2 regions of the Leptolyngbya sp. AN10 genome follow, and region 2 is predicted to be linked to the other one. Evidence: riboswitches for the same ligand, from Rfam matches in the RefSeq annotation. Region 2 holds a riboswitch; the other holds the start of a gene.
What was found. Region 2 has a riboswitch for cobalamin ahead of ACQ4M5_RS19235 (hypothetical protein). Riboswitches for the same ligand answer to the same signal wherever they lie in the genome.
Positions count from the first base shown of each region.

Region 1 (11,792 bases), on a different contig from region 2:
TTTCCAGCCCGTTCTCCGATGCCGTTGATCGTGCATTCAAGCTGACGCGCTCCATTTTTCACCGCTTCGAGGAAACAAGCGACGGCTAATCCTAAATCGTTGTGACCGTGAACGGAAATGATCGCCTGATCGACGTTCGGAACATTTTCTTTGATGCCGCGAATCATTGCACCAAATTCGCTCGGAGTCATGTAGCCAACCGTGTCTGGAATATTGATCGTTTTGGCTCCAGCCGCGATCGCAGCTTCCAACACTTGATACAGATATTCAGGATCAGAACGAGCCGCATCCATCGGAGAGAATTCAACATCATCCACGAAAGATTTGGCATACGCGACCATTTCTTGAGCGATCGACAAAACTTCCGCTCTAGTTTTCTTCAACTGATATTCCAAGTGAATATCCGAAGTGGAAATAAACGTGTGAATTCTCGGTTTTGCAGCGGGTTTGAGTGCTTCCGCAGCAGCTTTAATATCAGCGGGAATCGCTCGTGCCAAACTGCAAATGGTCGGACCCTCTGGAGTTCCAACCGCTTGAGCAATTTTCTGAACCGCTTCAAAATCTCCAGGGCTGGCGAAGGCAAAACCTGCCTCGATGATATCTACACCAAGCCGAGCAAGCTGACGCGCGATCGTAAGTTTTTCATCCACGTGAAGGGTCGCGCCGGGGCACTGTTCGCCATCGCGCAAAGTGGTATCGAAAATCAGAATGCGATCGGAATGAGATGCGTTCATAGCTCGACTTGTATAGTTGTAGTGTACTGTCGTTACGAATCGGTTCGCGCCTAATTTAAGACGCAAAACTGTAGTGATTGTAACGCTAATTGTAGTACGCTGCACTCTAACGCTTTTTGTCGAGTCAGAACATCCTGACCGAATTAGTACTCCGCCTTCTCGATATGCGATCGAATATCGTTTAGATCAATATATCGATCGGTCACATTTCGCAATTCTCGTGCGATCATGCCTTCGGTTGAAACGACTGTGATATGCGTGTTTTTTGAGCGCAATTGCTCGATCGCACGTTCAAAATCGCCATCACCGCTGAACAGAATCACTCGATCGTATTGCTCGACTGTGTTAAACATATCGACCACAATTTCGATATCGAGATTGGCTTTTTGCGAATAGCGACCAGAAGTATCGTCGTAATACTCTTTCAAAATCTTGGTTCTCACCGTGTAGCCGAGACTGATCAAGGCATCTCGAAACCCGCGCTGATCTTGGGGATCTTTTAGTCCGGTGTACCAGTAGGCGTTGATTAGTTCGACACTTTTTTCAGTGGTGAAATACTCTAAAACGCGCTTGGGATCAAAGAACCATCCATTTTTCTGCTGTGCATAGAACATATTGTTTCCGTCTACAAAAATAGAGAGACGGTTCATCGAGTAATGCATAGAAGCTAAAGACCTAAGATTTGTAGAAGCAAAAATGTGAATAATTAATTTTAGCAACGGAAAACAGAGAGCGGACTAAAAAATCGTGCAACCTTGATTAGTTTTACGATAAAATGCTCCGTTGCTTCAGAGGATACTTCAAAGGTAATCGTTCATCGCATGAGCCGCCCCTCGAATAAAATTCGGGGCTATCGGAACAAAGTCTGTTGAAACAGACTGAAGAGTTTCAACTAGCTTTCAGTCCCCTTTGGTGGACTTTTTCCCGATAGACCGTGATTTCTAATCACGGGTGGAATGCAGCCGAAGCGAAGGAGCTTTAGACCATCCTCCCAGAGTCACAACCGCTTCTACGCTGCTGCGATCGCGAATTGCCCTCCTACAAATCCACTCTGCTTGAGCACCAGAAAAAACCACAATGCTGGACTAGAACGATTTCGACTATTGAGTTTTGGACTGCTAGGGGCAGGGAGAGCACAACGGAATTTTAGAAGGTTTTCTAACATTTGGAATTTGATTTATACCACAGTAAGATATAGCGCTTTACATTAGTTAATTAAAGCAATTAAAACAGTTCCTCCGCTATTAGACTGATTTTTCGATCGAATTTATGCGATTCTATGACTGGGTTGGAACGAGCAGGTTGCAAAATCGTCCTGAATTGATCAAGACGTGCGTGATTAATCAAACGTGCCCGGTTTCGCAGTCATGACTAAAAAAGTATCGCCTTCTGCTTTGATTCAAGCGATTACGCTAACGTTACGATCGCGGTTATTTCACGCCACGACGGTGAAACAGCCTGGAAATTTGGCGACAGAAACCATGCCGATCGATGCGGATCTCGATCGAGCGATTGCGGTCACGGAACCTGCTGCGAATAAGAACGATCGACGATTTTTACGAGTCGGTCACGCAATCATGATCGGGTGTGCGATCGCGGCGGGTGGAATCACTTCTCTACAGCCGAAATTCGCGCAATCCTGGGAACGGGACACACAAAGCGCCATGTTCAAGATGCGAGGCGCGATCGCACCTCCGGACAATATTGTGATTTTGGCGATCGATGATGATACGTTGCTGCAACTGTCGGGATCGAGTCGGTTGCTCAGACGAAGCGCGTATGCACGAGCGATTGATCGAGTAATGCAAGCGGGAGCGAAAACGGTTGGAGTCAATCTGATTCTCGATTTGCCGAGCTTTACTCAGACTGAACCTTCGACCGATTGCAGTGATCCGAAGCTGAAAGTTGCAGACGACGATCGACAATTACAGCAAGTTTTAGAACGATACGATGGACGAATTACGCTTTCTGTGGATACCGATCGGATTGATAATCGTCAGGGCGAACAGATGCGATTAGCTTTGCCGTTCTGTCCGTTTCGTACTCCGAAAGCTTCTTATGGATTTGTCAAGTTTCCGATCGAGCCAAACGAAAGAATTCATCGTTTAGGCAGTGTGTCGATCGAGAATGTGCGCCAATCTTCGGAGATGGCAGGATTGTTCGACCAAGAGAAAATTCTGTCGTTTGCGGAAGCAACTTTGCGATCGGCAGATCTGCAACCTGCGACCCCGAAAGGTGAAACGCTCTTTTTCTATGGTGAAGATGGAACATTTAGCCGTACAACGATTCCGTTTTGGAATGTTCTGTCTGAAGAGAATTGGAACAGTGATTATCTGCGGCGCGGTCAAGTTTTCAAAGACAAGGTTGTGCTAATCGGAGTCACGGCTTCTAATATAAGCGGTGAGCAACTGACTCCGGTTGGAATGATGCCAGCGGTTGAATTGCAAGCAAACGCGATCGCGACTTTGCTCAACAATCGATCGATTCGGAATGCGTTTCCAAACCCGATCGTGGCTGGATTATCTGTCGCCGCTTTAGTGCTGATTGCAGGATTACTTCAGATTCAAGCAAAACAACCGACTTCACGACTTGGATGGGCAGGTACGATCGCGCTTTTTTGGGCTGGAATTGGGTATGCGGCGTTTACACAGGGATTGATGATTTTACCGATCGCAGTCCCGATCGGAGCTATCTTGCTTACAGGAGTTTCTTATCTCGGAACCGGACTCGCGCACGACTATCGTAATAAGCGTCAATTCCGCAAAACGCTGAAACAGTTTGCCAGAGCGCCAATGGTTCAAGAACTGATTCGCGACCAAGAAGACTATCAAGATTTGCTCGAAGAACACGACCAAGAAATCATCGGCAAAAAACTCCAAGGACGCTACAAAATCACGAAAATTCTCGGTTCGGGTGGCTTCGGGCAAACTTACATCGCAGAAGATACTCAACGCCCTGGCGACCCCGATTGTGTCGTAAAACACCTCAGACCCACTAGCAACAATCCGAAGCACCTTCAACTAGCACGACGATTGTTTAGATCTGAAGCTCAGAGCTTACAAAAACTCGGAGAACACGATCAAATTCCTCGCTTGTTAGCGTATTTCGAGGAAGACGGAGAGTTCTATCTGATTCAGGAATTTGTTGTAGGAACAATGCTCAGTGCTGAATTAACGATCGGGCGACATCTCCCCGAAGTTCGGATCGTGGCACTGCTCCAAGACTTGCTGCAAATTCTAGAGTTTGTGCATCGTCGGAATGTGATTCACCGCGACATCAAGCCGAGCAATATCATTGTGCGATCGACGGATCAAAAGTTAGTCCTGATCGATTTCGGAGCCGTTAAGGAACTCCAGCATCAACTCACCGAAACCGATATTGTTACAGCAACGATCGGCATCGGAACTCAAGGCTATATGCCACCCGAACAATGTGCTGGAAATCCTCGATTAAACAGCGATCTCTACGCAGTTGGAATGATTGGAATTCAAGCCCTGACCGGATTGCCACCCAGCCAACTGAGAGAAGATCCAGAAACCGGGGAGATTGTTTGGCGCGATCGAGCAATTGTGAGCGGTTCTCTCGCAGCAGTCTTAACAAAATTAGTCAGTCGGAATTTCAGAGAACGTTATCATTCCGCAGAAGCCGCACTACAAGATTTGAATCAGTTAACTAACTTATCGACTTTGACTTTGCCACCAGAATTTTTTGTGGCAGCCTCGATCGAGCTTGAAGACGACATCACCACGACCCGCCCTTGGCCCCAAACCTTCGGCGAAGAAGAACTTCCCCCTACAGAACCTCCACCCGAAGATTAAGTTTCAAGTGACCGCCGACGAGTGACGATCCGAGTCGTGATATGCTGGCGTTCCGTCGGTTCTGTAGAAAAAACTGTCAGAGGTAACGGGGAAAGTTTGGTGCAAGTCCAACGCTGTCCCGCAACTGTAAAGAGAGTTGCTCTCTCAAGCCAGAACGCCCGCCGATGGTGCATTCCTTTCTACATCTGCGAGGCACAGAGTATGAATTTGCTCAAATCTTCTAAGTCCATTCTGATCACGATCGCATTGATGTCGATCGCGTCTCCTGCATTCGCTCACCACGCGATGGGCGGAAAACTTCCGTCTAACTTCTTCGAGGGCTTTCTCGCTGGAATTGCTCACCCAATCATTGGGTTAGATCACTTTGCATTTATGATTGCGATTGGCTTACTTGCTGCAACAAAAAAACGAGGTGTTTTGATCCCGATCGCATTTGTTCTATCTGCGATGTTCGGAACTGGATTGCATTTAGCAAACATCAATGTTCCCGGAGTTGAACTGTTTGTTTCTGGCTCAATTCTGCTGTTTGGATTGTTGCTCGTGAAAGACCGATTGAATACTGCGATCGTGGTTGGACTGTCTGCTGTTGCAGGATTGTTCCACGGCTATGCTTACGGAGAAGCAATCTTTGGGGCTGAAATGACTCCGTTGTTTGCTTATCTGGCAGGCTTTACAGTAATTCAGCTAGTTGTATCGCTGATAGCCTTTTGGATTGGGGATGCGATCGTCGATCGTCACTCGAATGCAAATCAATTTCGTTCTGCGGGTTTGGTCTTTTGCGGAATTGGGCTTGCATTCTTTGTGTCGCAAATCGTTAGCCTTCTCTTCCCGATGCAGGCTGCCTAGATGACTTATACGAATCAATACCGTTGTACAGTCATCCATTGATAGGAATAGGTAGGATTAGATAGTACGACTGCATAATCCTACCTTGCGAGGCTTAATGAAACAGTGAGCAAAGAAGCCTGCTGTGAATGTAATTCCAACCTTTCAGAATGGTTTAGAGGGCGATCGCATTATGCCTCTACCACACAAACGGAATAAAGCGAGCACTGCGGCTCTGATAGTCGGCATAGCCTGAGTACTTTTCGGGCATCGTTCGCTCCTTCTCAGCAATCATTTGCAGATACAGCATGAGAATCGTCCCTGGCACCAGATATGCCCATACGGAGCCTGCTAGAACGCTGAAACTAAGATAGCGCAACCAATCGCCGAAATAGTTGATGTGCCGAGAAAATCGCCATAACCCATCACTAACCAGTTCCGCCCCCTGCTGCTTGGCGGTCAGTTTTTGAATATCCGCACTCGTATTAATCAAACTGCCAAAGATGTAGAGGAGTAGCGCGATCGCTGCTGTGCTGAATGGAAGCGGCGTTGGATTCGCGAACGCAAGATAACCCGGTAGAGTATAGAACGCGCCTACAAAGAGTAGCGTCAAGACAAATCCTGGAAGTTCGATCGCTTGGTTAAAGATTTGCCGTCGAGCGGGATAGAACCATTGTTCTAGAAGCCACCAGAGACAATAACTGCCATGCAGACAGAAATACAGCAGTTGGCGAAAGTCATCCACGCCATACACTACGGCGCAAAAGACAAGGAGTAGGACGGTGAGACCTTTACTCAAGTTAATTGCGAGGAGTGATGTGAGATTTAGCCGATCGACGTTTAAATTCTCTTCCATAATGCTGTAAGAACTTGATAGAAGCTCGACATCAAGTGTGACACGAATCAGGACATCGAGCTAGGAGTTGTGTAGATTGTATCTACGGTGGTTAAGTAGGAATCCTTAGATTCTTACAGGGTAAGGAAAGAACGGAGAGGGGGGGATTCGAACCCCCGTTGAGTTGCCCCAAAACGCATTTCGAGTGCGCCGCATTCAACCGCTCTGCCACCTCTCCAGGTGCATACGTTCAATCAATATACTACAGGAATGCTCCTTCTGACTCATCCTCTTGCAAAGTTGTTCTAAATCCTTGATTTTTCGACCACTGCAATCCTCCATTCGCTTCTGTTTCGTAGGTTTGAACTTGACGAAGTTGCAATTGTTTCAAGGTTTCGGGGTGAATGGTTCTAGAGGATGCGATCGCAGTCTTCGGCTGCAATTGTGCTAAAAACTTCGGGTGTAATCGCCGTCCCGACCACCATAAAACCTCATTCCCACTCAAACCACTACCTAACGCTTGCCGTTGACTCACATTCGGGACATCTTTCAGCCATAACCACCGCTGCCGACCAATTCCAAGCTTCAAAGTTGTTGGTTCAATGCTGAGCGATTGGATCTCGATCGTGCCTGTTTTAATGGTTTGCTTTGCTGTAATGGGCAAGTGCTTTCCTTTTCGTGCGGTGAGTTGCTGAATCGCTTCAAGTGGAACGGCGGACTGTTTCTTGCTAGAGAAATCGTACAGCGATCGGATCGGCATTTCTTCTAATAACGTTGCCCATCCATCGGAAGGAGAAACCGCAACTGCCCAATCAATGTGATTCACTCCTTCTTTCTGCAAAAATGGCAGAACCGTAAAGCGCACTGCATCCACATTTCCAGCATTAATTAATCCCACTTTTCCATGATCTTGAATGACCATGATCGGAGTTTGTTCGACAGATAAGGCAGTAACTTGTAAGAGGTTTGATCGGACATACCAAGCTGGAATAAATACTAAATTGATTCCAATTAATAGAAACACCCACCATTGATGTTGATAGCGCGACAACATCCAAGGAATGCAAATCAATCCGTATAGAACGAGCATTAATACGATCGAAATTGTGCCAACTGCGATCGAGTTTCCCGGCAGTTCACAGAAAAATCTCACACCATTGATCAATGCGATTGTTGGATAGTACAAAAGCGGTGTTGTAAAGTTCGCGATCGCGGGAGAAATCAGATTGAATCCAGCGTTAATAATTCCACCAATGCTAATTATTGAAATGAATATTGTTGCCGCGATATTTGCCGGAATGCAATAAGGCGAAACCATTCCAAATGCAAAAAGTTGGAGGGGTAATGTCCAGAGTAGAGCGGCGATTGGAACTGCGATCGCGGGAACGATAACGGTCGGCAACCAATCGAGGCGCTTTGTAATAGCTGGAACTGTGACTAACAATCCCAACGTTGCCAAAAAACTAAATTGAAACCCTAAATCCCAAATCCACAATGGATTTACGACAAGCAAAGTAATCGCTGCAATTAACAATGAATTTAATGGTTTAACTCGTCTTTCAAACAAGATTCCAAACAGAACTGCAAACCCCATCACGACGGCTCGAAACACCGAAGGTTGCACTCCGGTTAGTCCCATAAACACAATTAATCCTGCTGCTCCAATTCCGAACCGCACTGCTCCAGGTAATCGCCGCGTTAATGTTAGTAATACGCTCAAGATCAGCGAAACCTGAAATCCTGATGCTGCCAGCGCATGAGAAAGTCCAATCTTGCTAAAAGAATTCTTCAGATCAAACGGAAGATCAACCACTCGCCCGCCGATTACCATTGCACTAATCAGCGCTCCCTCTGCTTCTCCGAATTGTTTGGCTTGCGATCGCACAATGTCCCTTTGAATCATCCACCATCCCCACTTCGGCTTCTGATTCGTATCGAGTAGTTTGATCGCTGTTCCTTTTAATCCTGCAAAACTCCCTTCTCGCGCCAAGTATTTCTGAAAATCAAACCCGCCCGGATTCATCTTCGGCTTCGGTTTGTAGAGATTGCCTTGAACTGCGATCGCTTGCCCTGGATATAAGTCTTTTCCGTTTACTTTGGAGAGCGTGACATAAAGCTTTCCGTCCGCTTTCTGCTCTCCAACGGCGTTTACATTGAACCAAATCTGAGAATTTCCGCTACGAGTCAACTTTGGAAGTGTTTCGACTGTTCCCGTTACGGTTACTTCTTGTCTTTCTTTCGGAACGAATTTGCTAATGTCGATCGTGCTTGGTTGCGGTGTTCTAAGTTGCAGATAAAATCCTGCCGCAAGTCCGATCACACCTGCAATGATCCAAATTTTCGCGATCGTTCGTTTCGGCTTCATTCTTGGAAGGATGAGAGCGCAGATCAAACCGCAGAAGAATACGATCGCGCCTCCAAACGGAACTGCTGTCATGAGCAATCCCAGAATATAAGCCAAACACCAAACGACTACCGCGATCGAACCCATTTCTACTCTCAGCCATTCAAAAACTGATTTAGAGTGCCCAGGGATTCTCTCAACTCAATAAAAAAGGAGCCAGCCGAAGCCAACTCCCGAATGAGCATTTGCAAAAGTCGTTAGATTGACAGTCCGAGCTTAATGCCAAATACAGCATGAAGCACCAGAATTCCAGCGATCGCAGTTCCCAAATAAGCATGAAACAGTCTGAACCCTGGCTTATTTCCCCCGAATCCCGAAAACGAAACCGCTCCATTCAAATAGAGCAATCCGAGTACGACCATTCCAGTAAGAAAATGCGGACTCTCAAGAATCGGCTTCTTCTGCATCACCAGCGATAAAACTCCGCCCGTTGCCCCCATTGTCATAAACAGCACAACTAAAGGCATCAGCTTCCGATGATCCGCCCGATTCTTAATCGCGACTTCCTTATCCTCGCTTAATCTTCCTTTCCAACCTGCCCAAGCTGCATAACCGCCCAGGACAAACACGACGATTCCCATCATCACGGGATGTCCCCAATGTACGATCGGTTCTGGCACATTCAAAGAGCGGAAAAATTGCGCGATCGGCTCCAGTGTTTCAGCTAAATTCATTGCGTGTGTTCTCCCTCTTGCGTCACCGTCAAGAAATATTAAGAGCATTTTACGGGACGAAGAGTTCGATCGCTCAACATTCAAATCGTTTCCTGACAAAAGAAAGCGATCGCTGAATCCATCACATCAGCGATCGCATTTATCTACCACTTTTTAACGAACTACGCGCTTTGTTCTTCTTGAATCGGTTGCCCCGCCTTCGATTTAATCCGCGCCGTACTGCTTTTCCGAATGCGATCGCTCTTCCGCATTCCGCCCGCCTTTTCGTATTCGCGGCTATCTTTGCCATACTTGAACGCCACCCCAATCAACATTCTGTCAATCAGATCCGCCAAGTCTTTTTCAATTTCATCAATGTCCTTTTTCAAGGAATCGACTTCTGCCAATGCACGGTTGTAGCTCTCCAGTCGATCGCGCAACCGATTCATCTGTACACTCATGTGCACCAAACTCCGGGAGTCTCCGAAATCCATCATCGGATCGACTGCTTTAAGTCCAGAGATCCGAATTTCCGCTTTTTCCAGAACTCTGGATGTTCTCTTTTGCCGGGGCATAAGTGCACCTTTTAATAAACGACTGCTGTTAGCTTGGCTTATTGTTCTTCTGTTTCAGTTCAGCAAAGAGCGCAAAAATTAGTGTTTTCTTAGTGAAGATTTCTAGGCAAGTTGAGTAATCATGCTTATGCAATGGTTTTGATCTCAGCAGAATCACGATCGTTTGTACAAAAATCATGCGCGAAGTTGAAAAAAACGCGACGTAAGTAACGACAAGCGCGTTTTTTCTCAGTAAATTTTCGATTTTTGTTCAAAAAACGCGACGTAAGTAACGACAATCACGATTTTTGTCTAAAAAACGTGACGTAAGTAACGACAAGCGCGACGTAAGTAACGACAAGTGCGACATTGGTAGCGACAAGCAGAGTTTTTATGAAATCGATACTTCTCCTATCTAGTTGTAATACTCAACTATTAAGTCATGCGCTTTGTATTATAAGATTATCGAGATTAACTCAAAGATAAGGATTAAGTGCGTACTCAAGCTGAAAAGACTGAGTACGTATCAGAAAAGGAATAGTCATGAAAATCATACGAAATACAATTCCCATTTCAGATTTATTTAATTTAATGGCAGAGAACGAATTAATTATTAATAGAACTTATCAAAGAAGCCAGGGTTTGTGGCCACAGAATGCACGCTCTTATTTCATAGATACTTTACTAAATGATTTCCCGTTTCCCAAAATAGTTATAAGGCAGGTTGTGGATCTAAAAACTAAAAGGACCAAAAGAGAAATAATCGATGGACAGCAACGATTAACTACTATCAAAGATTTTATAGAAGACAAATTCAAGCTATCAAATGTCAGTAGACATTATCGAGGACAGCAGTTTAGTGTCTTACCAGACGATGTGAAAACTAGGTTTCTTTCTTACGAAGTGTCAACTGACACGGTGGTATCTGCTACGGACGAAGAAGTTCTGGAAATATTTAGAAGAATAAATTCGTATACCTTGCCTCTCAAAGAGCCAGAAAAGAGACACGCATCGTATCAAGGCGAGTTTAAGTGGTTCATTAAAGATCTACTTGAACTATACTCACCTATGCTTGAGAAATATAAAGTTCTCACCCTAAGAGATATATCTAGAATGGTAGATGCAGAGCTACTAACTGAGTTATGCCAAGTAGCTTTGGATGGCATAAAAAATAGGCGTACTGCCTTCCTTGAGAAGATTTACAAGGACAATGATGCGTCTTTTCCCAAGAGAGAGGAAGTTTATAATAAAGTCGTTGAAACATTGGATTTTATCAAGGTTGAATTAAATCCAGTGTTAGAGAGCGAAGTGCTAAAAGGATACTCGCTTTATTCCCTCTTCTCTGCTTTGGTGTACAACAGATACGGCTTGCCCAACATCTCATCTAAAGACGTAGGCGGATTAGAAGTAATAGGAGAGTACACACCTGATACTAATCAAGCTATCCAAAACATTCTAGAGCTATTCAACTTAGCTGAGCAGAACAATGAGAGAGGAAAGTATGCAGCTTTTGTTAGAGCATCTGGAGCAGCAACAACAAGTGAGACCAGCAGAAGAATTAGACTAGAGTGGCTTGTCAGAGCGTTGCAGAACAGGTTGGATTGATGTACCTGCTTAGAAAGAGAAAACTTAGATTTCTTCAAATTTCAAACTCATGCGTTGGTCATTACGATATGACTGAGACGAATCAATTGAAGAAGTTTATCGTAGCTACTGGACTACTGAACCATGTTTGGCAAAGTTGGAATCAGTTTTGGAGAGCCTACTGGTTAGCTCATGTAGTTGGTGGGCAAGATTGTCACAATAAAAAGATTGTACCTTTGCAGCCCAATCTGGATGAATCGCAAGCGCTTTGGTATCTATTAACGCTAGCTGGCAAGAAACCAAGAGGTTCAACAGGAAACATTCGCTCTTCGCATCAAGAGATAACATGGGGAAGCTTCAAACTTATCCAAGATTTGGCGGTTGA
Region 1 is NZ_JBNXVP010000019.1:129,878-141,669, forward strand. Features, by position in the region: gene ACQ4M5_RS25030 (2-isopropylmalate synthase) at 1-734, opposite strand, end outside; gene ACQ4M5_RS25035 (NYN domain-containing protein) at 878-1,384, opposite strand; gene ACQ4M5_RS25040 (protein kinase domain-containing protein) at 2,102-4,552, shown strand; cobalamin riboswitch at 4,592-4,732, shown strand; gene ACQ4M5_RS25045 (HupE/UreJ family protein) at 4,754-5,398, shown strand; gene ACQ4M5_RS25050 (DUF1295 domain-containing protein) at 5,577-6,233, opposite strand; tRNA gene ACQ4M5_RS25055 (tRNA-Ser) at 6,366-6,450, opposite strand; gene ACQ4M5_RS25060 (ComEC/Rec2 family competence protein) at 6,475-8,703, opposite strand; gene ACQ4M5_RS25065 (DUF4079 domain-containing protein) at 8,814-9,290, opposite strand; gene ACQ4M5_RS25070 (hypothetical protein) at 9,452-9,844, opposite strand; gene ACQ4M5_RS25075 (DUF262 domain-containing protein) at 10,367-11,428, shown strand; gene ACQ4M5_RS25080 (hypothetical protein) at 11,497-11,792, shown strand, end outside.
Region 1: it holds a riboswitch for cobalamin, as region 2 does, so the genes downstream of both, ACQ4M5_RS25045 (HupE/UreJ family protein) here and ACQ4M5_RS19235 (hypothetical protein) in region 2, are expected to answer to the same signal.

Region 2 (11,792 bases):
GCTATCACCATAGAAGCTACCGATAATAGCACTTCGACCCAGTGTACGATTATCGGAGGCTAGACGACCGATATTAAAGTAAGGCGCACCATCTCGATCGTCGTCATCGTAGAATGTGTACAAGAACGCATTACGCAGCTTCCAGTTTTCATTAAATCGATGCTCTAGTCGATATCCAACTCTGCCAACCACGGTTAAATTATCTGTTTGTGGTCCTGTTGCATTGAAATTACGGCTTATCTTCCCATTTGGGTTAGGTAAAACACTTCCGGCTGCTGGTGCTCCAAGCGGTTGTCGCCCATTCCGCTCCGCGATATTAACATCACCTTCAACAACAAGGTCAGTATTCTTGCCCAAGCTAAAGCTCAAACTGGGAGCAATGGATAATTGTCTAGCTTCGTTAAAGTCGAGGAAAGTGTCACTACTCCAATAAGCTGCATTAAACCGATAGAGAACTGTTTTAGCATCATTCAACGGACCAGAAAAATCAATTGCTCCTCGATAGGTGTTGAGGCTTCCAGCAGTTGCACTGACTTCATAGAATGGTTCGCGTAACGGTTGCTTAGTCACAAAGTTGATAGTGCCACCAAGCGCACTAAATCCAGTTTCGCCATACAAAACAGAAGCAGGACCTTTTAATACCTCTAACCGTTCCACGTTAGCGAAGCCACTATCACTTGTAATTTGTGGATCAGGAATTCCATTTACAAGCGCATTTGTATAGTTCTCAAAGCCTCGAATAACAAAGAAATCTCTACCCCCAGCAGTACTCCAAATTGAGGTAACACCGCTGACATTTTCTAATGCTTCCGTGATGCTCCTTGCTTGGCGATCTTGCAGCACTTGTTGCGGCACCACTTGAATCGATTGGGGAATATCCCGTAATGGTGTATCAGTTCTTGTTCCCACGGAGGTATTGGGGACGCGATAGCCGTCTTGTGCCCCTGTTACTGTAATCTCCTCTTCCTCACCTGTTTCTGGTGTTACGGCTAAAATTAAACCTTGTCCAGAAACAACTTTCGCTGTCGGTAGATCATTCAGTCCAGTAATGCTGATCCGAATGGTAGTCGCATCTGCTTGAGTGACAGAAACGCGATCGATACCCTCTACAGGCTTCTCAAACGATCGTCCATCACTCAGCACTGCATTCGGCACCGTCAGAATCAGCGTATTTCCATCGGATTGTTGAGTTGCCTGTAGCGGTTGCCCATTCTCCGTCTCCAGCGTAATTTCTAACCCTTGCGAAGTGGGATTTACCTTTACTCCCGTCACCCGCACCAGTTGCGCCTGCTGTGTTTCTGTTTGCGCTATCCATTCTTTCACCGTTGTTGCCGCTTTCGGCTGATCCTGAATTCGAGAAATGGTTGGTTCTGCTGCCGTTGCAGACACCGCCCCAAGCAGCACAAACACACCAGCCAGCGACGCTCTCATCATCTTCACACCATTAGTTAGGAACGATTATCAATAGACAATACGGGTATGATGGATGCGATCGCTAGTCCTTTTTGGCGGTTAGACGGACTTTTTTTGACCAGTAGACGGACTTTTTTCGGAAAGAACTACAATCCTCTAAACTAAGAACGACTTCCCAGAGCGATCGCGCATGAGCTTTGATACCACCTGTCGGCGGCTGGCTGAACAATTTCCCGAAGACTTTGCAAGCTAGCTGCTCGGCTACCGAGTTCCACTCACCGAACTGAGTCCGACGGAATTATCGATCGAACCAATTCGCGCCGATAGCGTCATTCTGCTGCAAGGACAAAACGAAATTGTTCACATCGAGTTCCAAACCAAGCCCAAAGACGATGTCCCAATGCGATTGGCGGATTATCGCCTTCGCCTGCATCGGAAGTTCCCAGAGAAAACGATCCACCAAGTCGTGATCTACCTCCGAGAAACCAACTCTGAGCGGGTGTATCAGAACTATTTCGAGATTGCCGGAATGTATGCGGAGTTCAGTGTTATCCGAATTTGGGAAGTGGCTGCCGAAGAATTATTGGCGTTTCCTGGATTGCTGCCGTTTGCTGGGTTAAGCCGAACCAATGACCCAATCCGCACCCTCCGACAAGCCGTTCGGGAGATCCTAAACATCGAAAATGAGTCACAGCAACATGAAGCAATGGCAGCCACCTACATCCTCGCTGGGCTAAAATTTGAAACATCAGTGATTGCACAGGTCATACGGAGGGATGTGATGCGCGAATCTGTCACCTACCAAGCAATTTTGCAGGAAGGAGTCGAACAGGGGATTGAACAGGGGATTGAACAGGGGATTGAACAGGGGATTGAACAGGGTCGAGAAGAGGAGCGGCGGGAAATTGCCCTGAAGCTCTTGCGTGAAGGAATTACGATCGACCTGGTTAGCCGCACGACTGGACTTTCGATCCAGGCAGTTGAGCAACTTCGGCAACAGATCGAACCATCAGACTAGCGAGATTGCCGCTGCTGTCGAACGCAGTCGCCTGGATTCACGCCAAACTTTTTCCGAAACGCCTCCGCAAAATAACTTCGATTGGAGAAACCAACCTGCTGCGAAACCTCCTCAACCCTCAAATCACCTGTTGCTAGTAGCTGTCGCGCCTGATCTAGCAGATAGTGATGCCGATAATTAAACGTCGTCGTACCAAAACAAGCCCAAAATCCTTGCTTTAATGCGCGATCGTTGAGCCCCACCCTTCGCGCCAACTCCATTGAAGAAGGCGGATTATCTAGGCGTTGCAGCAGAATTTTTCTGGCGGCATGGATGCGATCGACTTCTTCGGGTTTGAGCTTTTTGCAGGGCTGAGGTTTGGATTCTGTTAACAGCGGTTCAACCCCTAAAAGCAGCATGGTCATTGAACGAAACAGCAATATCGTCATGCTGTTGATAAGACTCGATCGATAGCCCTAATCCTTCTCGTAGTTTAATTCTTTGGATCTGTCCGTGTCCCAGTTCGCTGGGATAAGGCGCAACACTATCAGCGACATTCTCCGGGTTAAGACATCGAGACTGTTCCAGCGTCGCATCAAACAGCGCATCGTAATCCTCGCCAGAAATTGTAAGCGCCATAACACTCTGTAACTTGGTTAATCTGCGTTAACAAATTATCTTGACACAATTGATACTAATTTTCAATAACTATCATTGCGAATCTAAAATTCTGTATATTAATTTTGCTGTGCTGATGGAAGCCAATTTGTTAATCATCCAGGATTTAGGGCGGCAAGTTCAGGGAAAGTGGGTTTGGAAGCATCTTAACTTTGAGTTGCTTCCGGGTAACCGATGGGCGATCGCAGGTGAAGCCGGAACCGGAAAAACATTGCTGTTAAGAGCGATCGCAGCACTCGATCCAGTTCAATCTGGAAGCATCGCCTTTCAAGGCAAAAAGGTAACGGACTGGTTTGTTCCCCAGTACCGATCTCAAGTCTTATACCTGCACCAGCGTCCTGCCCTGCTCGAAGGAACGGTTGAGCAGAATCTACAAGCTATCTACAAAATGGCGGTTCATCGCGATCTTGCGCCTTACAGTGTTCAAAAATCGCGTATTTTGCAGTATCTATCCGTTTTAGAGCGATCGCCTGACTTTCTCGATCGTCCCATTCATGCTCTTTCTGGTGGAGAAGCACAAATCGCCGCATTCTTACGCGCCTTGCTCTGTTCTCCCACGGTATTGCTGTTCGATGAGCCGACTGCATCTCTCGATGCCAACACGGAGCAAAAATTTGAGTCTCTGGTGCATTTCTGGCAACAAGAAGACGCAGCGCGATCGTATTTCTGGACAAGCCACGATCCAGAACAATTAGCACGAATGACCGATCATCGTCTAATCCTCAAACGCCCATGACGAACTATGTTCTGATTAGTAATGGACAGCTTGCACTAGCAGCAATGCTGATTTTGATCAATCTTATCCTCTCGATCGTGCTACAGCTTCGCTTAGAAAAACAGTTGTGGATCGCCTCAGTTCGGATGACTGTTCAGCTTTTGCTAGTTGGCTATATTCTGAAGTGGATTTTTACGCTCCAGTCCCCGATGCTTGTTCTAGCAGTCACTTTAGTGATGGCACTTCTAGCAGGACAATCTGCGATCGCTCGAACAAAACGCGGCTATCGAGGAATGTTTTGGAATAGCTTTGTTTCGATTTTTGCTTCCTCTGCACTGATGATTGGAGCGATCGTTACAGGAATCATTCGAGTTGAGCCGTGGTACAACCCGCAATACATTATCCCGATGTTAGGCATGATTTTAGGAAATGCTTTAACGGGAACTTCTTTAGCACTCGATCGCTTTACTGAGGATTTAACAGTTCGACGAGATCAGATCGAATCTTTGTTGGCGATCGGTGCGACTCGTTGGGAAGCTGCTCAACAGACAATTCAGGAAGCGGTAAGAACGGGAATGATTCCGACGATTAATCAAATGATGGTTATGGGAACGGTCAGCTTGCCTGGAATGATGACGGGACAGATCATTGCAGGAGCCAATCCAACCGATGCAGTGCGCTATCAGATTGTGCTGATTTTCGCGATCGCGGCAGGAACCGGACTTGCCACGATCGGAATTGTGTTACTAGGATTCCGATCTCTGTTCAACACTCAACATCAATTAAGGCTCGATCGATTGCAACCGAAAGAAAAATCTTGACTGTTCAAGGCTTGAGCAATCCTGAGAGATTTCTATTACGGATTGTTGTTTGGTAGCAGTGGTAGAACTGCATGAATTTTTTGCTTGATCGTCTCTGGACGCTCTTTGTATGGAACTTTTCCATCTGTACAACTTGCATGTTGACGACCAAATTGCAGCAAATCTGAAACCGATTCTGTTGGAGATAAGTTACTCAGCACGAACGTTAGCTTGTTAGGAGCGGCAAAGGCAGCAACACAGGCAGACTGGCAGGCTCCCATACAGCGCACAGACTGTAAATTTATCGCATCAGAATGTTCGATCGCTTTACGAAGTTCGTCGAACAGAGTTTGACCAGGCTGCGGAACAGCTTTCGATTCGGATGCCGAGAAACGGCAGAGAACACAGACAAATAGAGTGGTTTGAGTCATTTTACTAAGCAGAATTCACGGCATCCAATTTCGCCAAAAAACAAGTGAAGCTTTAAGTTTTAATGTGAGTTGCAAGTCCTAGCTTTCCTAGTCCTCGGATCGTGATCCAAACGGGATCAATTTCCCACCAATGCCAGCCAAATCGTGCTGAAGCTTGACTGGCGTGGTGATTGTTATGCCAGCCTTCTCCGAACGTGAGCAACGCTACCCACCAACAGTTAGTAGAGCGATCGCTTGTTTCCACATTTCGGTAGCCGAAGGCATGACACGCACTATTCACAAAGCAAGTACTATGAAATCCTAGGAACAGTCGCGCAAAGATGCCCCACACGACAAAAGACATTCCGCCTAAACTATAAAGCAAAAGCGCAAGCACAAATTGCAGTGCAATATAGTGCTGATGACAAAACTGGTAGAACCGATCTTCAGCAATATCTTTTGTAAAGCGGCGCAATTCAGTTTTCATCGGAACTGTGTGCATTAGCCAACTAATATGACTCCACCAAAGTCCTTGAGTCGAATCATGCGGGTCGCCTGTACGATCGACATAGCGATGGTGCATTCGATGATAGCCAACCCATCCAATCACGGCTCCTTGACCTGCGAGAGTCCCACATAAAATCAGACAATACTCTATCCATTTGGGAGTCCGAAAGCTCCGATGAGATGCTAATCGATGAAAGCCGAGCGAGATGCCTAGCCCAATGGTCAACCCATGCAGCAATAGTGCAACACCAACCGCAGACCAGCTAAAATAGCTAGGAAGCAAGGCGGACAATGCACCGAGATGTAGGACTAGGGTGAATATGATTACGTTCAAACGCGGACGCGGACTGGAGCGGACATCAATCATGTAATTTTTCCTAAGTTAAACTCGGCTGAAACTCCGCCCACCGTCGCTGCACCTGCTGGTAACAGTGAGGCGGAGAAATCGCTAGATTCTGAAGTAGATTGATTTCTACTTCTTGGTTCCTGCGAATTAGCAGTACGATCGCTTCTGTTGGATTGTAAGTGACGATCGCGCTTGTCACTACATCAATTGCGCTTTGCTCTAGCTCCAGTTCTTGCAGATACTTTGCAACTCGCGCCTGAGCAACGAAGAACGGATTGAACGCAACTGAATTAAATTGCCAGTCGATCGAATAAAGAATTGGATTGATCACATCGCACGTTAACAATCCTCGTTGATGCCGAAGATATCCATTCCAAGCAAGATAGCCAAGCGTCAAACTATTGTGATGAATGAATCGGGACTGCCAGTGAGTACAGTTTTCCTGCCAGCGGTCATTGTGCATTTTCAACTCTCTTTTGGAGAACTGAAATGCCTCTATCAAATTGATTAATTCGGGTCATGCTTATAGCGTCCTAATGTTGAAACTGAGAAGCTGAATCCGCGCTGTTTTCAGTTCAAAGCAGCGGTATATCAGTTACACCCTGAGATTCTCATTAAAACGCTATAGTCTCAGCGCCAGAGAATGAGCGCAGACAAATCGCAAAAAAGCTAAATCAACCATCATCCGTACCTCGCAGATGAAAACAACAAGTGAGCGACATCGGTGGGCATCCTGACTTAGAGAAGTTTAGCTCTCAATACAGTTGCGGGACAGCGCTGGATTTTCACCAAACTTTCCCCCTTGCGTCTGATGGCTGATCCCCATCAGAACCGATAGCATCCCGTAGAATAACACAATTAAGCAGCGATCGCGAAGCAATTTCCAGGTTTGATAATGGCTCACTTCTGAACTGAGAAAATCAACGATGTCGGCAGAATATACCTTTACTTACAGACGATCGGCTTCAGGATGTGTTCCCGTTTCTCAAGCAGAACCGCGATCGACACTCATCCTCACTCCCTAGAAAATTGAGGCATTGCCAAAAGTAAAAGAGTGTGTGAAAGCGGAAATTACTGAGCAATCATCTTAGAAGAAGCAGGTTCTAAGCATTGGTCTAACTGTTGTCTCAGTTGCTCAATATTTAAATCTCGACCAATTAGGACAAGCTGATTTGAAGGGGGTTTTTGCCACTCCTCGGTTTGAATATCGTAGCGTTTGCCACTTAGCTGGAAGATATGCTTCAAATAGCTTTCTTTGAACCAAAGCAATCCCTTTGCGCGAAAAATCTCGATCGGCAATTCATCCAGAAAATGCTGAAACTTCTGAACCGAAAAAGGTCGATCGCTCTGGTACGACATCGACACAAAACCATCATTTGCTAGGTGATCAGAATGATGGTGATGATCATGTTCGTCGTGATGGTGATGATCATGATCGGCGTGATGGTGATGATCATGATCGTGAGGTTCTGCTTGAGTCTCGGTATAAGCTGCTGGCTCGAAATATTCAACATCTAGAATGAGCGGAAGTGGAACTTTACCATACTGACTTTGAATGATTCTTGCTCCAGTTTTGGTACTACGAATCCACTCTTCAAGTGCTATCACCTGATGATGTCCTGCCAAATCTGTTTTATTCAGTAAAATGATGTCCCCATACGTAATCTGGCTCATTGCCGCTTGGCTCTCAAAATGCCCAGGTGTAAAAGTTTCGGCATCTACCACGGTTAAAATAGAATCGATGTGCGTCAAGTCCCGCAGTTCAGAACCAACAAAGGTAAGCACGATCTGTAACGGATCAGCGATACCAGTTGTCTCAATCACCAAGTAATCAATCTTGTCCTCTCGCTCCAGAATTCGATAGATAGCATTCACAAGATCGTCATTAATCGTACAGCAGATACAGCCGTTACTCAGTTCCATCATGTCTTCATCAAGTGAAACAAGTAGCTGTGAGTCGATGTTGATGTCTCCAAACTCATTCACCAGCACTGCAACTTTCAGATCTTCGCGATTCTTCAAAATCTGGTTCAGAAGCGTTGTTTTACCGCTGCCTAAAAAACCTGTGATGATCGTGACAGGCATTCCGCGCTTCGGAATTTGGAGATCAGTTGCAGCGTCAGAAGTGGAGTTCATAATACATTAATCCTCAAATATGGAAGGTTCTTGAGAACGGTTATCATTCTATATTAGATTTCAAGAGATTTTAGCTACAGACGGATTTTTTTCAGTAAAACATCAGTTTTCATTCGGTGAGTCTTGGCACTGCCAGCATAGTCCAAATAGCTCTAACGTGTGATAGTACAACTGGAAGGTCTTTGCCTGTTGCCATTGTTTTTCTAACTCTTGGAATGGGCAGGTTTCTAGCGGCGTAGAAGTGCCACAGCGCAAACAGGTTAAAAAGTGCTGGTGATGATCTACATAGCTATAGAGCGCTTCGCCTTGTGGAGTCGATCGACTTTGAACTAAGCCTTCTCGCCTCAGTGCTTCTAATGCTCGATACACTGTTGCTAATCCTAAAGACTGCCCTGAGGAGCGAAGTTCAGTAAATAGAGCTTGAGCCGAAATCGGTTGCTTCGTTTGTTTTAGCAACTCTAGTACTCTCGCTTGTCCGCGTGTTGGTCGAGATTGCGTCACCATAAGCTTAAGCACTCTTAGCTAAAATTCTAGGTTTAACCAACGCTGGCACAATACGATCGCTTGCCATTCTCGCACCGGATAGATTTCGAGCCGTTGGACCCACTTGAAGTGCTGCTAATCCACCCATCACAAATAGCTCAGACTTTGACCACCGTAAACAAGGATTTAGCACAGGCAAGCCGTTTACAACCTCAATCGGATACGCCTTGAGCATCTCCGAAAATAAGGGGTCTTTAGTCACATCAAATCGGGTTCCAGTTGCTAACCAAATGCGATCGTAGTTCCGCACTGCACCATTATCACAAGTCACCTGCCAGCCTTGTTCTTGCCATTTTGCTTCGATGACCTGACATTCTGGGTGAAACATAAGACAATCGCTATGTTTCGCACGTCTAAGCTGAGTCATCATTGCCGGAGTCAGAGAACCCCCATTCCGAGCTTGTTGAATCATTCGCGATCGCGCAAACCAATCCGGTTCTGCATAAAAGCCTTTGAGATATTTCGGACCTAACCAACCTGGATCAGCATCAAATAATTTTTCACTTAGCGATCGACGAGACATCAGACTAACGTGCGCTCCTCGATTAATTGCCCCGATCGCTAAATGCCCGCTTGTTAATCCACCGCCAACAATCAGAATCCGTTCTCCAGCGAGTTTCAGCAATCGCAAATCAATCGATCGAGAATGAACCAGTCGATCATCAGGATACGGCTCTGAAATACTGCTCACCCAGTCGGGAATTTGCGTGATTGCGCTTCCTGTTGCAACGATGACTCTTCGCGCCGAGATAGTCTGTCCACCTTGTAACTTCAACTGGAATGAACAATGCAAAGGTTCTATTTGGCTTACAGTTGCCGCAAGAACATGATCTTGAAGTTGCCAACGCTGTATGACATCCCGACAGAACGACTCATACAATGCTGTTCCTGGTAGATCGTAGGGCGGAAACAGTTGATTGGGTTTCGATTCTGCAAATCGTCTCAGAGCAAAAGAATTGGGTTCAGGATGATGGACAACGGGCGATCGCAGATGTGGAATTTCCTGCGCTGCAAATTGGTGCTGCCATTGCTGTATCCATTTCCCACTTGGATCAACAGCAATAACGCGATCGCGCAGTTTTTCGCGCTTCTGAAGGAGATGTGTTACTAAAGTCAGAGCTTGCATTCCAGCACCGACGATCGCAATATCAATCCGCTGAGAGATAGAAGACATATCAATATTGTGAGAACGAGTGTGAGAACGGTTATCATTATGGCTCAATTTACATCATAATGATAACCGTTCTCACAATATTGATTCCTAAGTCCAGCAAGCTCTCTCGCTTTGTTGCTGATCCGCCCTGAACTGGAAGTTCGGGCTAACGGTGCGAAGTAGGTTGAAACCTACTGAAGAGTCTATCCTAACTGGCTCTTAGTCCCTTTCAGGGACTTCGCACTGTTAGCCCCGATTTCAATCCGGGGCGAGATAGAACGGAGCGAGTGATCCTTAAATTAATTCAGCCCGTCTACTTAGTCCAGATTAGTCCAGATTAGTCATGTATTCCAGATTGCTCATCCTGTTCAGATTTCTCGGATGCCGAAATATCAAAAGTCTCTTAACTTGAGAACTGTTATCTTTCTCAGGAGTGAACAACATGGCTCAACGTTCGATTCCGGTTACGATCTTGACGGGCTATCTGGGGGCTGGAAAAACGACACTGCTCAATTATCTTCTGACTCAAGATCATGGCAAGAAAATTGCTGTCATTGTTAATGAATTTGGGCAAGTTGGAATTGACAATCAACTCGTTGCTCAAGCAGACGAAGAAATTATTGCAATGAATAATGGCTCAATCTGCTGCACTGTTCGCAAAGACTTGATTCGCATCATCCAAGAGCTTCTGCACCACCCACATCAGATTGAACACATTCTGATCGAAACAACTGGACTTGCTGACCCTGCACCCGTTGTTCAAACCTTTTTTGTTGAGGATGGAGTGAAAACAAACACTCATTTAGAAGCAGTTGTGACCGTGATCGATGCAAAACATATTCAAGCGCATTGGGATGCAAAAGAAGTTCAGGAACAAGTCTTATTTGCAAATGTGATTTTGCTCAACAAAACAGATTTAGTGACTTCAGATCAGCTTGATCCGCTGGAATCTAAACTACGATCGATGAATCCACTCGCCAAGCTCTATCGCACTCAGCACTCGCAAATCGGGGTAGAGGCAGTTCTGGGATTGAATGCGTTTGATGTTGATCATGCTTTAGCGATCGACGAAAATTTTCTGAGTAAGCACGTACACGAACACGATAAATCCGTCTCTTCAGTGTCACTCACGGAATCTGGAACAATTGATCTAGAAGCATTAACTTCGTGGCTCCATCAGCGATTGAACCATCACGCTGCTGATACTTTTCGAGTCAAAGGAATTTTCAACGTCGCTGATCAGAAGCAGCGGTATGTGATGCAGGGCGTTCATAGTCTAGTCAGTGGACATTACGATCGCGATTGGCAGCCCCAAGAATCTCATCTAAATGAACTCGTATTCATTGGACGCAATCTCGAAGCAGAGCAACTGAGAGAAGAATTTCAAGCCTGTTTCGTTGAGATTCAATAACGCGACTTGCGCGATCTAAATCTCTCCCTATAATAGGATGATAACGATTATCGTTCTATATGAGGAGCGGTTGTGATGGTTGCTGAAGTAAAAGATGCTGTTCCTGTTACCGTTCTGACAGGCTATCTGGGTGCAGGTAAGACGACATTACTCAACCGAATTCTGACCCATGAACATGGGAAAAAGGTAGCGGTGATCGTCAATGAATTTGGTGAAGTCGGAATCGACAATCAGCTAGTCGTCGATACCGATGAAGAAATTTTCGAGATGAACAATGGGTGCATCTGCTGTACAGTTCGGGGTGATTTGATTCGGATGATCAATAACTTGATGAAACGGCGCGATCGCTTTGATCATATCGTGATTGAAACGACTGGGCTTGCTGATCCCGCGCCCGTGATTCAAACCTTTTTCATGGACGAAGATGTACAGACTTTGACGAGTCTTGATGCTGTTGTTACCGTAGTCGATGCCAAGCACATTGCTCAACATTGGGATGCAGATGAAGCACAAGAACAAATTGCCTTTGCGGATGTAATCTTGCTCAATAAGATTGATCTGATTGCTTCAACCGAGCTAGATGAGCTTGAGAAAAAGATCAAATCGATGAACACGATCGCGAAAATTTATCGTACTCAGGATGCTCAAGTTGAAATGGATGCTTTACTCGGTGTCGGAGCATT
Region 2 is NZ_JBNXVP010000013.1:97,824-109,615, reverse strand. Features, by position in the region: gene ACQ4M5_RS19275 (TonB-dependent siderophore receptor) at 1-1,434, opposite strand, end outside; gene ACQ4M5_RS19270 (Rpn family recombination-promoting nuclease/putative transposase) at 1,667-2,431, shown strand; gene ACQ4M5_RS19265 (helix-turn-helix domain-containing protein) at 2,428-2,835, opposite strand; gene ACQ4M5_RS19260 (hypothetical protein) at 2,810-3,049, opposite strand; gene ACQ4M5_RS19255 (ABC transporter ATP-binding protein) at 3,165-3,824, shown strand; gene ACQ4M5_RS19250 (ABC transporter permease) at 3,821-4,624, shown strand; gene ACQ4M5_RS19245 (DUF1636 domain-containing protein) at 4,660-5,034, opposite strand; gene ACQ4M5_RS19240 (acyl-CoA desaturase) at 5,087-5,887, opposite strand; gene ACQ4M5_RS19235 (hypothetical protein) at 5,898-6,329, opposite strand; cobalamin riboswitch at 6,573-6,717, opposite strand; gene ACQ4M5_RS19230 (CobW family GTP-binding protein) at 6,938-8,002, opposite strand; gene ACQ4M5_RS19225 (Fur family transcriptional regulator) at 8,105-8,506, opposite strand; gene ACQ4M5_RS19220 (FAD/NAD(P)-binding protein) at 8,511-9,719, opposite strand; gene ACQ4M5_RS19215 (CobW family GTP-binding protein) at 10,141-11,109, shown strand; gene ACQ4M5_RS19210 (CobW family GTP-binding protein) at 11,185-11,792, shown strand, end outside.